Regions from separate parts of the Nocardioides sp. 616 genome, predicted to be linked through region 3. Evidence: predicted binding sites of a transcription regulator. Region 3 holds the regulator's gene; each other region holds the start of a gene.
The links. The regulator HrcA, encoded in region 3, represses chaperone genes, less so after heat shock. The targets are predictions, from matches to a motif close to TTGGCACTCGNNNNNNNCGAGTGCCAA.
Positions count from the first base shown of each region.

Region 1: the regulator HrcA is predicted to act here: its motif matches at 2,073-2,099, upstream of groES (co-chaperone GroES).
Region 2: the regulator HrcA is predicted to act here: its motif matches at 2,785-2,811, upstream of groL (chaperonin GroEL).

Region 1 is NZ_POAG01000012.1:118,891-123,577, reverse strand. It holds gene groL (chaperonin GroEL) at 1-1,496, opposite strand, end outside; gene groES (co-chaperone GroES) at 1,582-1,878, opposite strand; gene C5H89_RS05105 (methyltransferase domain-containing protein) at 2,128-3,312, shown strand; gene C5H89_RS05100 (glycoside hydrolase family 3 N-terminal domain-containing protein) at 3,345-4,687, opposite strand, start outside.
Region 2 is NZ_POAG01000012.1:920-5,606, forward strand. It holds gene C5H89_RS04505 (methyltransferase) at 1-620, shown strand, start outside; gene C5H89_RS04510 (TadE/TadG family type IV pilus assembly protein) at 751-1,197, shown strand; gene C5H89_RS04515 (vWA domain-containing protein) at 1,287-2,702, shown strand; gene groL (chaperonin GroEL) at 2,936-4,564, shown strand.
Region 3 is NZ_POAG01000011.1:44,711-49,397, reverse strand. It holds gene C5H89_RS04095 (DUF3097 domain-containing protein) at 1-167, opposite strand, end outside; gene C5H89_RS04090 (hypothetical protein) at 224-451, opposite strand; gene C5H89_RS04085 (MBL fold metallo-hydrolase) at 618-1,466, opposite strand; gene hrcA (heat-inducible transcriptional repressor HrcA) at 1,592-2,617, shown strand; gene dnaJ (molecular chaperone DnaJ) at 2,659-3,834, shown strand; gene C5H89_RS04070 (16S rRNA (uracil(1498)-N(3))-methyltransferase) at 3,843-4,595, shown strand; gene C5H89_RS04065 (Gmad2 immunoglobulin-like domain-containing protein) at 4,582-4,687, opposite strand, start outside.

The sequences.
Region 1 (4,687 bases), on a different contig from region 3:
CGGGTGACCTTGACCGGGTCCAGGACACCCTGGGCGACCAGGTCGCCGTACTCGTCGGTGGCGGCGTTGTAGCCGTTGCCCACCCCGAGCTCGCGAACCTTGGTGGTGACGACGTAGCCGTTGACCCCACCGTTCTCGGCGATCCAGCGCAGCGGCTCGTCGGCGGAGTTGCGAACGATCCGCACGCCCATCGCCTCGTCACCGGTGAGACCGAGGTTGTCCTCGAGCACCGACACCGCGTGGACGAGGGCGGAGCCACCGCCGGCGACGATGCCCTCCTCGATCGCGGCACGCGTCGCGGACACGGCGTCCTCGATGCGGTGCTTCTTCTCCTTCAGCTCCACCTCGGTGTGTGCACCGACCTTGATCACGCACACGCCACCGGCGAGCTTGGCCAGACGCTCCTGGAGCTTCTCGCGGTCCCAGTCGGAGTCGCTGGACTCGATCTCGGCCTTGATCTGGTTGACGCGGCCCTCGACCTCGGTCGCGTCACCGGCACCGTCGATGATGGTGGTGTTGTCCTTGGTGACCACGACGCGACGGGCCTGGCCCAGCACCTCGAGGCCGACCTGGTCGAGCTTGAGCCCAACCTCGGGCGCGACGACCTGACCACCGGTGAGGGTGGCGATGTCCTGCATCATGGCCTTGCGGCGGTCGCCGAACGCGGGGCTCTTGACCGCGACCGCGTTGAAGGTGCCGCGGATCTTGTTGACCACCAGGGTGGAGAGCGCCTCGCCCTCCACGTCCTCGGCCAGGATGAACAGCTGCTTGCCGGCAGCGATCACCTTCTCCAGCAGCGGGAGCAGCTCCGAGACCGAGGAGATCTTGCCCTGGACGAGCAGGATGTAGGGGTCGTCGAGGACGGCCTCCATCCGCTCGGGGTCGCTGACGAAGTAGGCCGAGATGTAGCCCTTGTCGAACTGCATCCCCTCGGTGAACTCCAGCTCGGTGCCCATGGTGTTGGACTCCTCGACCGTGATCACGCCGTCCTTGCCGACCTTGTCGAAGGCCTGGGCCAGGAGGTCGCCGATGTGAGCGTCGCGGCTGGAGATCGTGGCCACCGAGGCCATGTCCTCACGGGTCTCGACCTCACGGGCCGCCTCACGCAGGGCGTCGCCGACGGCCTCGGCCGCGGCGTCCATGCCCCGCTTGAGGCTCATCGGGTTGGCTCCGGCGGCCACGGCGCGCAGGCCCTCGTGGACCATCGCCTGGGCCAGCACGGTGGCGGTCGTGGTGCCGTCACCGGCGACGTCGTTGGTCTTGGTGGCGACCTCCTTGGTGAGCTGGGCACCAAGGTTCTCGAACGGGTCGTCGAGCTCGATCTCACGGGCGACGGTGACACCGTCGTTGGTGATGGTCGGCGCGCCCCACTTCTTGTCCAGGACGACGTAGCGGCCCTTGGGGCCGAGCGTCACCTTGACGGTGTTGGCAAGCTTGTCGACTCCGCGCTCGAGGGCGCGACGAGCGTTCTCGTCGAACTCAAGGATCTTGGGCATGTGGCTCCTTAGGAAGGGGAATGCCCGGACGCCGCGCAGCGGGTGCCATCACTGGCACGCCTGCGCGCGGCGCCCGGGCAGAAGATCAGGAAACGATGGCCAGCACGTCGCGGCCCGACAGGATGAGGAACTCCTCGCCGGAGTACTTCACCTCGGTGCCGCCGTACTTGCTGTAGATGACCTTGTCGCCCACGGAGATGTCCATGGGGATGCGCTCGTCGCCGTCCTCGTTGAAGCGACCGGGGCCCACGGCCACGACCTCGCCCTCCTGGGGCTTCTCCTTGGCGGTGTCCGGGATGACCAGGCCAGAGGCCGTGGTCTGCTCGGCGTCGAGGGGCTTGACGACGATGCGGTCCTCGAGGGGCTTGATGTTGACCGACACAGTGTCGACCTCCACTTTCTCCACGTTGTTCGGGTGCACCCGTGCGTCTGCACGGTGCTGTGATGCGCTGTCTGGTTCCACTGTCGTGCAATGTCGTGCAATGTCTGCTTCGCCGGTCAGGACCCGTGCCGTCGCGGGGGTCGCGGGTCGGTCCCGGCGCTGGCACACTCACTGGGAGAGTGCCAGTGCTCACGTTAGCACTCCCCCCGATCGAGTGCCAGCAGGCCCCGACGCTGACAGGATGGTCAGGTGGACCTAGACACCTTCCGCTGGCTGCTCACCGACGCCGGCCAGCGACTGCTCGACCGGGCCACCCATGCCTACGCCGACGTGGACGGCGATCCGCTGCGTGCCGCGGCCGCGGTGCGCAAGATCGAGCCGGACCCCGAGCGGTCCAGCGCCGCTCTCACCCAGGTGCAGCTCCGGGTCCGGGCGGTGCCGAAGTTCGGTGACGAGGCCGTCCGCCTGTACTTCACCCCGGACGCCCTGGAGCAGTCCACCCGGCGCCGGGTCGCCGACCACCGCGCCGCCCGGCTGGCAGCTGCCCAGCCCAGCTCGGTGGTGGACCTGGGCTGCGGCATCGGCGGCGACCTGCTCGCCTTCGCCAGGGCCGGGCTGACGGCTGCCGGCGTGGACTCCGACCCGGTGCGCGTGGCCATGGCGGAGGCGAACCTGGCCGCGCTCGGGCTCGCCGGGGCGGTGATGGCGGTGGACGCCACCACCTTGGAGCTCGACGGCTTCGGCGCGGTCTTCGCCGACCCGGCGCGCCGCGGAGCACGTGGCCGCGTCTTCGACGAGCACGGCTGGACCCCGCCGTGGCCCTTCGTCGAGGACCTGCTGCGCAGGACCGCAGTGGTCAAGGTGGCACCCGGGATCCCGCACACCCTGGTGCCCGAGGGCGTCGAGGCCGAGTGGGTCAGCGACCACGGGGAGGTCAAGGAGGCCGCGCTCTGGTCGCCGGGGCTGGCCACCACCCGACACCGGGCGACGGTGATCACCGGCGGCGGGCTGGCGTCGCTGACCTCCGAGGACGACCCCTACGCCGGCCGGGAGCGACCGGTCCGCGAGCTCGGCGCCCACCTCTACGAGCCGGACGGTGCCGTGATCCGGGCCGGGCTCGTCACCGCGGTCGCCGCCGGGGTCGACGGCGGCCTGCTGGACGAGCACATCGCCTACGTCACCTCCGACAAGTCCTTCCGCAGCCCCTTCATGCGCAGCTACTACGTGCTCGACGAGCTGCCCTTCAAGGAGAAGCTGCTGCGCCAGGCGCTGGTGGAGCGCAACATCGGCCCGATCACCATCAAGAAGCGCGGGGTCGACATCATCCCCGAGCAGCTGCGCAAGCGACTGGCCCTGACGGGCGAGGAGGAGGCGACCGTGGTCCTGACCCGGGTCGCGGGCGCTGGCAAGGCCCTGCTGGTGCGCCCCTTCTGATCCGGCCCCGGCCTCGGTTCAGCAGCCTCGGCTCAGCAGCCACGAGCAGGGACGTCGGCGACCTCCACCGGCACCCGCCCCGGGGCGGGACGCCGACCCAGGAGCACCTCCACCAGCGCGCGCATCGCGCCCGGAGTGTTGCCATAGGTGGCGACCAGGTGACGCGCCCGCGACCCGGCCAGGACCCAGGGCGCCCCGACTGCCACGGCGACGTCCGACCGTACGGACGTCGAGGCGCTCCGGAGCAGGGCGACCCGCGTTCCGCGAGGACCGACGCGCAGCCCTGCCGACCGCGCCGCCGCGGTGAAGGCAGCGACCACGTCCCGGTCTCCGACCGGCTGCACCCGGCTGCCCACCAACCGGCCCTGGCACGTGCGGGACATCACCGTCACCGCGGCCCGGGACCAGGCCAGCGCCTGGGGGCGGGCACTCCCGGGTGGGGCCCCGCGGGCGTCGCGGTGGTGCAGCAGCAGGGCCACCTGCCGGGCCGCGGCCTGCTCGAGGCGGCGCCGGGTCAGGTCGCCCCGTCGTACGGCGGCCACGATGCCGTCCCGGGCCGCGACCGGGTCGGCCGGCATCAGCAGCACGTCGGCCCCCGCACGCAGGGCACGCACCGCCGCCCGCGCCGGTCCGTAGGACCGGGTGACCGCAGCCATCGCGAGGGAGTCGGTGACCACCAGGCCGTCGAAGCCGAGGTCGGTGCGCAGCAGCCCCGTCACCACGTCCCTCGACAGCGAGGCGGGCACGCCCGGGTCCACCGCGCGCACGTCCAGGTGGCCCACCATCACCGAGGAGCTGCCGGCCGCGACGGCGTCCCGGAACGGGACCAGGTCACGCCCTTGCAGCTGCGCCAGGCTGCGCGGCTGCACCGGGAGCGTGACGTGGCTGTCCTCCCGCACCGAGCCGTGGCCCGGGAAGTGCTTGAGGGTGCTGACGAGCCCGGCGTCGGCATAGCCCCGCGCCGCCGCCAGCACCTGCTCGGCCACCAGCGCCGGCTCGGACGAGGCGGCCCGGGTACCGATCGTGGGATCGGCCGCACCCACGGTGACGTCGGCCACCGGCGCGAAGTTCGCGGTGAACCCCAGGCCCCTCAGCTCCCGGCCCGTGGCTGCCGTCGCGGCCCGGGTGAGGTCCGGGCGCCGCGCGGCACCGCCGGTCATGAAGCTGGGCAGGCCGGTCACCACGCCGCCGGCCCGCTCCACCAGGCCGCCCTCCTGGTCGACCCCGACGAGCAGGGGCCAAGGCCGGTCGTCGGCCCGGCGCAGTGCCCGGTTGGCCCGGCGCACCTGGTCGGCGGAGGTGATGTTGCCCGAGAACCAGATCACGCCCCCGAGGTGCAGGTCGCGGACCATCTCCACCGGAGGGCGGGTGCCGG
Region 2 (4,687 bases), on a different contig from region 3:
TGGAGCACCTGCGGGACACCGAGTTCACCCTGCTGGAGATCGGCGTCGGCGGCTACGCGCGCAGCCGTCAGGGCGGTGCGTCGCTGAAGGCCTGGAAGTGGTTCTTCCCCCGGGCCAACATCGTCGGCCTCGACATCGAGGACAAGTCGTTCGTGGACCGCAATCGGATCACCACCTACCGGGGCGACCAGACCGACGAGGCGGTGCTGCGTCGGATCGTGGAGGAGCAGGGTGTGCCGCTGGTGGTCATCGACGACGGCTCGCACGTGCCGGAGCACATCCGGAAGACCTTCGGGATCCTCTTCCCGCTGCTGCCCGACGGGGCGGTCTACGCGATCGAGGACACCCAGACCTCCTACTGGCCCGAGTGGGGCGGGGCCGAGGACCGGCACGCCCGCGGCACCACGATGGACCTGGTCAAGGACCTCGTCGACGGACTCAACCACGAGGAGTACGTCGTGCCGCACGAGCCGTCGTACGCCGACCGGTGGGTGAAGGCGGTGCACTGCTTCCACAACCTGGTGATCCTGGAGAAGGGCGACAACCGCGAGGGCACCAACAAGTGGACGGTGCTCGCGGAGCGGTATCCGGAGGGCCCTCCGAACGGCCACGAGGTCTAGACCGTTCGGGCCATCTTGGCCCGTTTGCGCTCCGCCCAGACGGGCGGGTTCCTAGTGTGTCGACGATGCGCCGTGCCCGTCGGTAGTAGAGCTGCCCGCGGACTCTGCGCCCGATGCCTGAGGGAGCCACATGTCGTTTCGTGCCAGACACCGCGGAGAACGGGGATCGGCTGCGGTCGAGTTCGCCCTCATCCTGCCGATCTTCATGATTTTCCTCTTCGGCATCATCGACTTCGGCTACATGATCAATCGTGGGTCGATCATCAACAACGCTGCCCGCGACGCCGCGCGCGAGGCGAGCCTGAACGGTACGAAGTTGCAGGTCGAGACCGTGGCGAAGAACGGGACCGCCCAGGTCGGAAGCGCTCCGAACGTCACCGTCTCGGTGACCTGCCGCAAACCGCCAGTTCTCCCCGCGGCGGTCGGGGCCCCGTGCTCTGCCTACGACACCGATAAGGCGAGTGGCGGGACCGCCACCGTCACGATTGCCTACACCCACAAGATGCTCACGCCCGTCGGCGTCTTTTTCCCGGGCGGTTTCAACCTGACCCGGACTGCTGAGATGAGGATCGAATGAATCGCACGGGCAGGGCTGGCCGCCCTCACGGGATCTCTACGCGATGCCGGCGCCGCGACGAGCGAGGGGCCTACGCAGTCCTCTTTTCGATGCTCGTGGTTCTGCTCGTGGCCCTCGCGGCGATCGGGGTCGACGTCGCCAGCAACGTAGCGGCGAAGCAGCAGTTGCGGGACACCGTGGACATCGCTGCACACGCGGGCGCGCTCGCACTCCCCACCACGTCGGCCAACCTCCAGACCGTCGTCGACACGGTGGCCAAGAAGGCTGACTCCGAGACCACCGTGACGGCGGACCAGTGGTGCGTGGTGGCCTCGACCGGCACGGCACCGAACTACGCGCAGATCCCCGGGACCTGCAAGCCGCCGGGGACGAAGCCGTACGCAGGGACGAAGTGCACGTCCGAGCTCTGCTTCATCCCGTGCGTCCCCTCGGCGTCCGACGCCTCGATCAAGTGCAACACCGTCCGAGTCGCCGACTCCAAAGTCGTGCCCTACGCCTTCGCCCCGGCGATCGGCTTCGAGCAGGGGGATACCGGAGCCGTCGTCGCGGTCGCCTGCAAGGGGTCCTGTGGGACGGAAACCCCGAACCCGCTGGACATCGTGGTGGTCGCCGATCGCACGCCGAGCATGAGCGCGAACCTGGCAGACTTGAGATCCAGCATTCGGTCGATGATGACGACCATGGATCCGACCATGCACTTCTTGGCGCTCGGCACCATCGACGCCGCCGCGGCGAAGCCGACCACGGCCGCTCTGCTCTCCAGCACCGCCTGTCCGACCAGCACCACTGCCAACCACAAGCCCCGGACTGGCTCGGGGAGTTCGCCTTCGGACGCGGACATGAAGAAGGGGTGGTGGATGGCGACCCGGTTCAGCAACACCTATTCGACGAAGGTGGGCGAGGTCTACGCGCTGAACGACAAGGACCGGGTGGCGAACGCCGTCAAGTGCTTGGGGGAGAGCAGCAACTATTACAAGACGCACCTGGCAGCCCCCCTGCGCTCTGCCGTCCAGCACCTCTGGGACGCAGACGACCTCGAGACCATGTCGGCCGCAGCCAAGCGACCGGGAGACGTGCGAAAGGTCGTCATCTTCGAGACTGACGGTGCTCCGGTCGAGAGCAGGACCCAGACGGGAAACACGGTCATCGACACGATCGACACCATGGGAGTCAACGAGCCGCGCAGCACGACCGCGGCGAAAGCGTGCAGCAACCTCAAGGCGGTCGCCAACGCCGCGAAGGACAAGGGGACGCTCATCATCACCGTGGGCTTCGGGGACGCCGCCACCGACAACTGCGGCAGCGAGAGGATCTCGACGGTGCTGGCTGACGTGGCCACGGACAGCGACTCCGCCGGGTGCGACACTACGTCGAAGCGCAAGACTGAGAACGAGGACGGCGACTACTTCTTCTGCGCGACGTCGGGTGCTGAGCTTGCTCCGATCTTCGTCACCGCGTTCGGCCAGCTCGAGAAGGGCATCCAGTTCCTCAAGATGCCGATCTGACCGCGACCTACGCCCGCAAACGCCACCCCCGGATCGTGGGGGTGGCGTTTGCACTCTCCGGGGTCGAGTGCTAAACATGACGTTGGCACTCTTATGATGAGAGTGACAAACACGGACTGGTGACGTTGAGGTCCGAAGCGCCGGCGGGAAGGGTCCGCCGGGCAGCCGGATCGTCCGTCGCGGGCAACCCACCAACGCCGTACCCCCGAACTCCCAAAGGAATCGCAGGAGTCATGCCTAAGCTGATTGCTTTCAACGAGGAGGCCCGCCGCGGTCTCGAGCGTGGAATGAACACGCTCGCCGACGCGGTCAAGGTCACGCTCGGCCCCAAGGGTCGCAACGTCGTGCTTGAGAAGAAGTGGGGCGCCCCCACCATCACGAACGACGGCGTGTCCATCGCCAAGGAGATCGAGCTGGAGGACCCGTACGAGAAGATCGGGGCCGAGCTCGTCAAGGAAGTTGCCAAGAAGACCGACGACGTCGCCGGTGACGGCACGACGACCGCCACGGTCCTGGCCCAGGCGATGGTCCGCGAGGGCCTGCGCAACGTGGCCGCGGGTGCCAACCCGATGGGTCTCAAGCGCGGCATCGAGGCCGCTGTCGACGCTGTGTCCGCACAGCTGCTCGCCATGGCCAAGGACGTCGAGACCAAGGAGCAGATCGCCTCGACCGCGAGCATCTCCGCTGCTGACACCACCGTCGGCGAGATCATCGCCGAGGCGATGGACAAGGTCGGCAAGGAAGGCGTCATCACCGTCGAGGAGTCGAACACGTTCGGCCTCGACCTTGAGCTGACCGAGGGCATGCGGTTCGACAAGGGCTACATCTCGGCCTACTTCGTCACCGACCCCGAGCGCATGGAGACCGTGCTGGAGGACCCCTACATCCTCATCGCCAACTCCAAGGTCAGCAACGTCAAGGACCTGCTGCCCCTGCTCGAGAAGGTCATGCAGTCCGGCAAGCCGCTGGTCATCATCGCCGAGGACGTCGACGGCGAGGCCCTGTCCACGCTGGTCGTGAACAAGATCCGTGGCACCTTCAAGTCCGTCGCCGTCAAGGCCCCGGGCTTCGGTGACCGCCGCAAGGCCATGCTGCAGGACATCGCCATCCTCACCGGTGGCCAGGTCATCTCCGAGGAGGTCGGCCTCAAGCTGGAGTCGGCCGGCATCGAGCTGCTGGGCCAGGCCCGCAAGGTCGTCATCACCAAGGACGAGACCACCATCGTCGAGGGCTCCGGTGACACCGCCCAGATCGAGGGCCGGGTCAACCAGATCCGCGCCGAGATCGACAAGTCGGACTCCGACTACGACCGCGAGAAGCTGCAGGAGCGCCTGGCCAAGCTGGCCGGCGGTGTCGCGGTGATCAAGGTCGGCGCGGCCACCGAGGTCGAGCTCAAGGAGCGCAAGCACCGCATCGAGGACGCCGTTCGCAACGCGAAGGCTGCCGTCGAGGAGGGCATCGTCGCCGGTGGTGGCGTGGCGCTGGTCCAGGCCGGTGCCGAGGCGTTCACCAAGCTCGAGCTGGTCGGCGACGAGGCCACGGGCGCCAACATCGTCCGGGTCGCCATCGAGGCCCCGCTCAAGCAGATCGCGATCAACGCTGGTCTCGAGGGTGGCGTCGTGGCGGAGAAGGTGCGCAACCTGACCCCCGGCCACGGCCTGAACGCCGCGAACGGCGAGTACGTCGACATGATCGCCGAGGGCATCATCGACCCGGCGAAGGTGACCCGCTCGGCACTGCAGAACGCCGCGTCGATCGCCGCCCTGTTCCTGACCACCGAGGCCGTCGTGGCCGACAAGCCGGAGAAGGCTGCCCCGATGGGCGGCGACCCCACCGGCGGCATGGGTGGCATGGACTTCTGATCCGCCTGCAACACCGCACCACAGCACGACCCAGCAGGGCCTCGGTCTCACGACCGGGGCCCTGTCGGGCATCTCGGTCGCTACGCGCCTGTGACAGGTGAATGTCGGCTGCCCGACGAGCTA
Region 3 (4,687 bases):
CGGTCGATCGCCACGATCTCCCCGCACCACTGGGTCGTCACCTCCTCCACCACCAGACCCAGCTTCGCGGCGTGCTCGGCGGCGCGGCCGCGCTTGGGCTTGCGCCAGTCGGTGGCGAGGACGTCGGAGCCGTATCGGTCAGTGGGGCGATCAGTGGAGGAAGGCACCCGCCAACGCTAGGCACCCGGTCACCCCGGGCGACGCCGACGCGCCGGGGAGCGGCTCAGGACTGCCCGGGCTCCTGTCCCTCGTCCCCGAGCAGGTCCAGCTCCTCGCGACTGCGGGTGGTGGGGTCGTCCGTGTCCAGGGGCCGGGCCAGCGGGTTCTCCTCGGGCCGCAGGTCCTCCGGCAGCTGGTCGTCGTCGACCCCGGCCAGGCTGGGCTGCTCGGGGGCGGTGCCGTTCTCGTCGTCGGCGGTGGCGTCACCGCTGCTCGAGGGGGCGTCGGGCATCTCGGGAGGTTGGGTCATGAGGTTCGGTACCCACCCGGCGTACGCCGCACGCGCCGGCGCCTGCTCTCACCACACGGCCTCTCACCACACGGCCCGAACTGCGCAGATGCGCCGCCGTGGCGGCACGGCAGGTCCGCCGCACCGACCCGGTCGTCGCCTGGCGCACTCAGACGAGCGGCAGGCGCTTCTGGCTGCGCGGGAGCTGCTCGTAGCCGCGGGTGACGGCGTTCGCCAGGCCTTCGGCGGGGAACGGCCACTCGGCCGCGGCCAGAGCCCCGGTCACGGCTACGCCGCGGCCGGCGAGGTCGCGGATGGTCTCGGCCACGATGCCGACCTCCGCACGCTGCTGCTCGACGAACTCACGGTCCACCGGTGCCCCGTGCCCGGGCACCACCACAGAGCGCGAGGTCGTCAGGCTCAGCACGACGTCCAGCGCCAGGGGCCACTCGAAGGGCCACGAGTCGGGGCCGTACGACGGGGCGGCCGACTGCTCCACGAGGTCACCGGCCAGGAGCAGGTCGACGTCGGGCACCCGCACCACCAGGTCCCCGGCGGTGTGGCCCCGCCCGGGGTGGACGAGCTCGAGTGTCCGGTCGCCGAGGTCCAGGACGCGGACCGACGAGAAAGTGTCGGTGGGCAGCACCACGTTCGTGGCCAGGACGTCGTCACGGTGCGGGTCGTCGGAGGCGGCGTACCGCTCGCGCACCCGGGCGGCGCCGGATGCGAGCTCGGCGAGGGCCTCCTCATGGGCGTGCACGGGAAGGGCGCCGTACGCCTCGCGGAATGCCTCGTTGCCGAAGGTGTGGTCGAAGTGCCAGTGCGTGTTGACGACGGCGGTCACCTCGCCGACCCCGAGCCGACGTACGTCGTCCACGACGGCACGTCCTGCGGTGGTCGAGCCGTGGGTGTCCACCACCACCAACCCCCGGTCGCCCGCCACCACCGTCACGTTCGCGTCGAACCACTCGTAGCGGGCGACCCAGACCCGGTGTGCCACCTCGGTGAAGTCAGCCATGGTGGCGAGCCTAGTCCCGCGTGGCGCGCCTAGTAGACTTGGCACTCGCGGGTTCGGAGTGCCAATGTCAGGGCTTACCGGTCCCGTGCCCTGCCCGCCCCATGATCTCGACGAGGAGTGACCCAGTGTCGGAGGACCGCAAGCTCGCCGTCCTGCGTGCCATCGTGGAGGACTACGTGGCGACCGAGGAGCCCGTGGGCTCCAAGGCGCTGGTGGAACGTCACGGTCTCGGCGTGTCTCCGGCCACGGTGCGCAACGACATGGCGGCACTGGAGGACGAGGGCTTCATCCACCAGCCTCACACCAGCGCTGGTCGGGTGCCCACCGACAAGGGCTACCGCCTGTTCGTGGACCGGCTCACCACGGTGAAGCCGATGAGCGCCGCGGAGCGGCGCGCGATCTCGACCTTCCTCGACGGCGCCGTCGACCTGGACGACGTGGTGCAGCGCTCCGTGCGGACCCTGTCCCAGCTCACCCGCCAGGTGGCAGTGGTGCAGTACCCCACACTCTCGCGCAGCACCGTCCGCCACGTCGAGGTGGTCGCGCTGGCGCCCACCCGCCTGCTCGTGGTGCTGATCCTGTCCACCGGCCGCGTGGAGCAGCGACTGGTGGACACCGAAGGGCTGGCGCTGGACGACGAGCTGCTCGCGGAGCTGCGCACCCGGGTGAACGGGGCCGCCGGCGGCCAGCGGATCGCCGATGCCGGAACCGCGCTCGCCGCCCTGCCCGACGAGGTCGCGGAGCGGGAACGGCCGTTGGTCACCGCCGTCGTCGACGCCCTGGTCGAGGCCATGTCGGACCACCGCAGCGACCAGCGGGTCGCGGTGGGCGGTGCGGCCAACCTGGCCCGCTACGGCGACAGCTTCGAGACCGCTGTGCGTCCTCTGCTGGAGGCCCTGGAGGAGCACGTGGTGCTGCTCAAGCTGCTCGGTGAGGCGACCAGTGGCGGCGCCGTCACGGTGCGCATCGGAGCAGAGGGCCCCTACAGCGAGCTGGCGGCGACCAGCGTGGTCGCGACCGGCTACGGTGCCGGTCCCGACGCGCTCGCGAGCCTGGGCATCGTGGGGCCCACGCGAATGGACTATCCCGGGACGATGGCGGCCGTCAGGGCTGTCGCGCGCTACGTGTCGCGCATCCTCGACGAGGCCTGAGCCCCCATGCACATACAGATGACGGACGAGAAGGACGAAGTGTGAGCCAGGACCTGTACGAGCTGCTCGGTGTCGCCCGCGATGCCGACGGCGACGCCATCAAGAAGGCCTACCGCCGGCTGGCCAGGCAGCTGCACCCGGACGTCAACCCCGATCCGGAGACGCAGGAGAAGTTCAAGGAGGTCTCGGCCGCCTACGAGGTGCTGTCGGACCCGCAGAAGCGGGCCTACTACGACCGCGGTGGCGACCCCTTCGGCGCCGGCGGCGCCGGCGGGTTCAGCCAGGGGGCGGGCTTCTCGTTCACCGACATCATGGACGCCTTCTTCGGTGGCGGCGCCCCCGGGGCCCAGGCCGGTGGCCGCGGTCCGCGCCCCCGCACCCGGCGCGGCCAGGACGCCCTCATCGCCCTCGAGGTCGAGTTGGCGGAGGCGGCCTTCGGCGTCACGCGCGAGATCAAGGTGGACACGGCCGTGGTCTGCACCGCGTGTCACGGGGAAGGCGCGGCACCCGGCAGCACACCGGTGCCCTGCGAGACCTGCCGCGGAGCCGGCGAGGTGGCCCACGTGCAGCGCTCGTTCCTCGGCGAGATCAGGACCCTGCGCCCGTGCGCGGCCTGCCGCGGCTTCGGCACGATCATCCCCGACCCGTGCCGCGAGTGCAGTGGCGACGGCCGGGTCCGGTCGCGTCGCACCCTCAACGTGAAGATCCCGCCGGGCGTCGACGACGGCACGCGGGTGCAGCTCGCCGGACAGGGTGAGGTCGGCCCCGGTGGCGGGCCAGCCGGCGACCTCTACGTGGAGATCAGGGTGGCCGAGCACGCCACCTTCATCCGGAACGGGAACGACCTGCACTGCACCGTCTCGGTGCCGATGACGGCCGCGGCGCTCGGCACGAGCCTGTCCCTGCCGCTGCTGGAGGCAGACCTGGCCTCCGAGGACCCCGACCTGCGCACCACCTTCGACCTCGAGGTGCCGGCCGGCACTCAGTCCGGTGCCGAGCAGGTGATCCGCGGGTTCGGCGTCCCGGGGCTGCGCGGTGGCCGCGGTGACCTGATCGTCACCACGGTCGTCGAGACGCCCACCCGGCTGGACGCCCGCCAGGAGGAGCTGCTGCGCGAGCTGTCCGCGATCCGCGGCGAGGAGTCCCCCGAGGGCACCGTCAAGGACTCGCAGAAGTCCGTCTTCGGGCGGCTCCGCGACGCCTTCAACGCGCACTGAGGGTTGTCGTGTCCCTGCCGGTCCACTGGGTGCCGACCCTGGTCGACGTCCGACCCGGCGACACCGTCGAGGTGACCGGGGACGAGGCCCACCACGCCGTCGCCGTACGTCGGCTGCGCGCCGGCGAGCGGCTCGTCCTCACCGACGGCGCCGGGCTGCGCGTCACCGGCGAGGTCACCGGGGCCCACAAGCGCTCTCTGGAGGTGCGGGTCGAGGACCGGGAGAGCGTGGTCCGCGCCGGACCGTGGTTCACGGTGGTCCAGGCACTGCCCAAGGGGGAGCGCGGCGAGCTCGCCGTCGAGGTGCTGACCGAGGTCGGTGCCGACCGCATCGTGCCGTGGGCGGCCTCCCGCAGCGTCGCCGTCTGGCGCGGCGAGCGGGCGGTGAAGTCCCACGCCAAGTGGGCCGCCACCGCTCGGGAGGCGGCCAAACAGGCGCGGCGGGCCTGGTTTCCCGAGGTCGCGCCGCTCGCCTCCACCTCGGAGGTGGCCGCGCTGCTGGCCGCGGCCGACGTCGCGGTGGTGCTGCACGAGGAGGCAACCGCCACCGTCGCAGAGCTCGAGCTGCCTGCGAAGGGCCATGTCGTGGTGGTCGTGGGCCCCGAGGGCGGGATCAGTGCCGAGGAGCTGGAGACGTTCGCCGGCGTGGTGCCGGTGCGACTGGGGTCCGAGGTGCTGCGCACCTCGACCGCGGGCGTGGTGGCCCTCGGTGCGCTGATGTCGCGCACCTCGCGCTGGGGCGCTGGGACTACCGCAGGGTGAAGTCCTTGGAGTCGGTGGTGGGCCCGTGGCCCTCGCCGTCGGAAGGGTCGTCGGTCGAGGCCACGAAGGTGTAGCGCCCGGGTGCCAGGCCG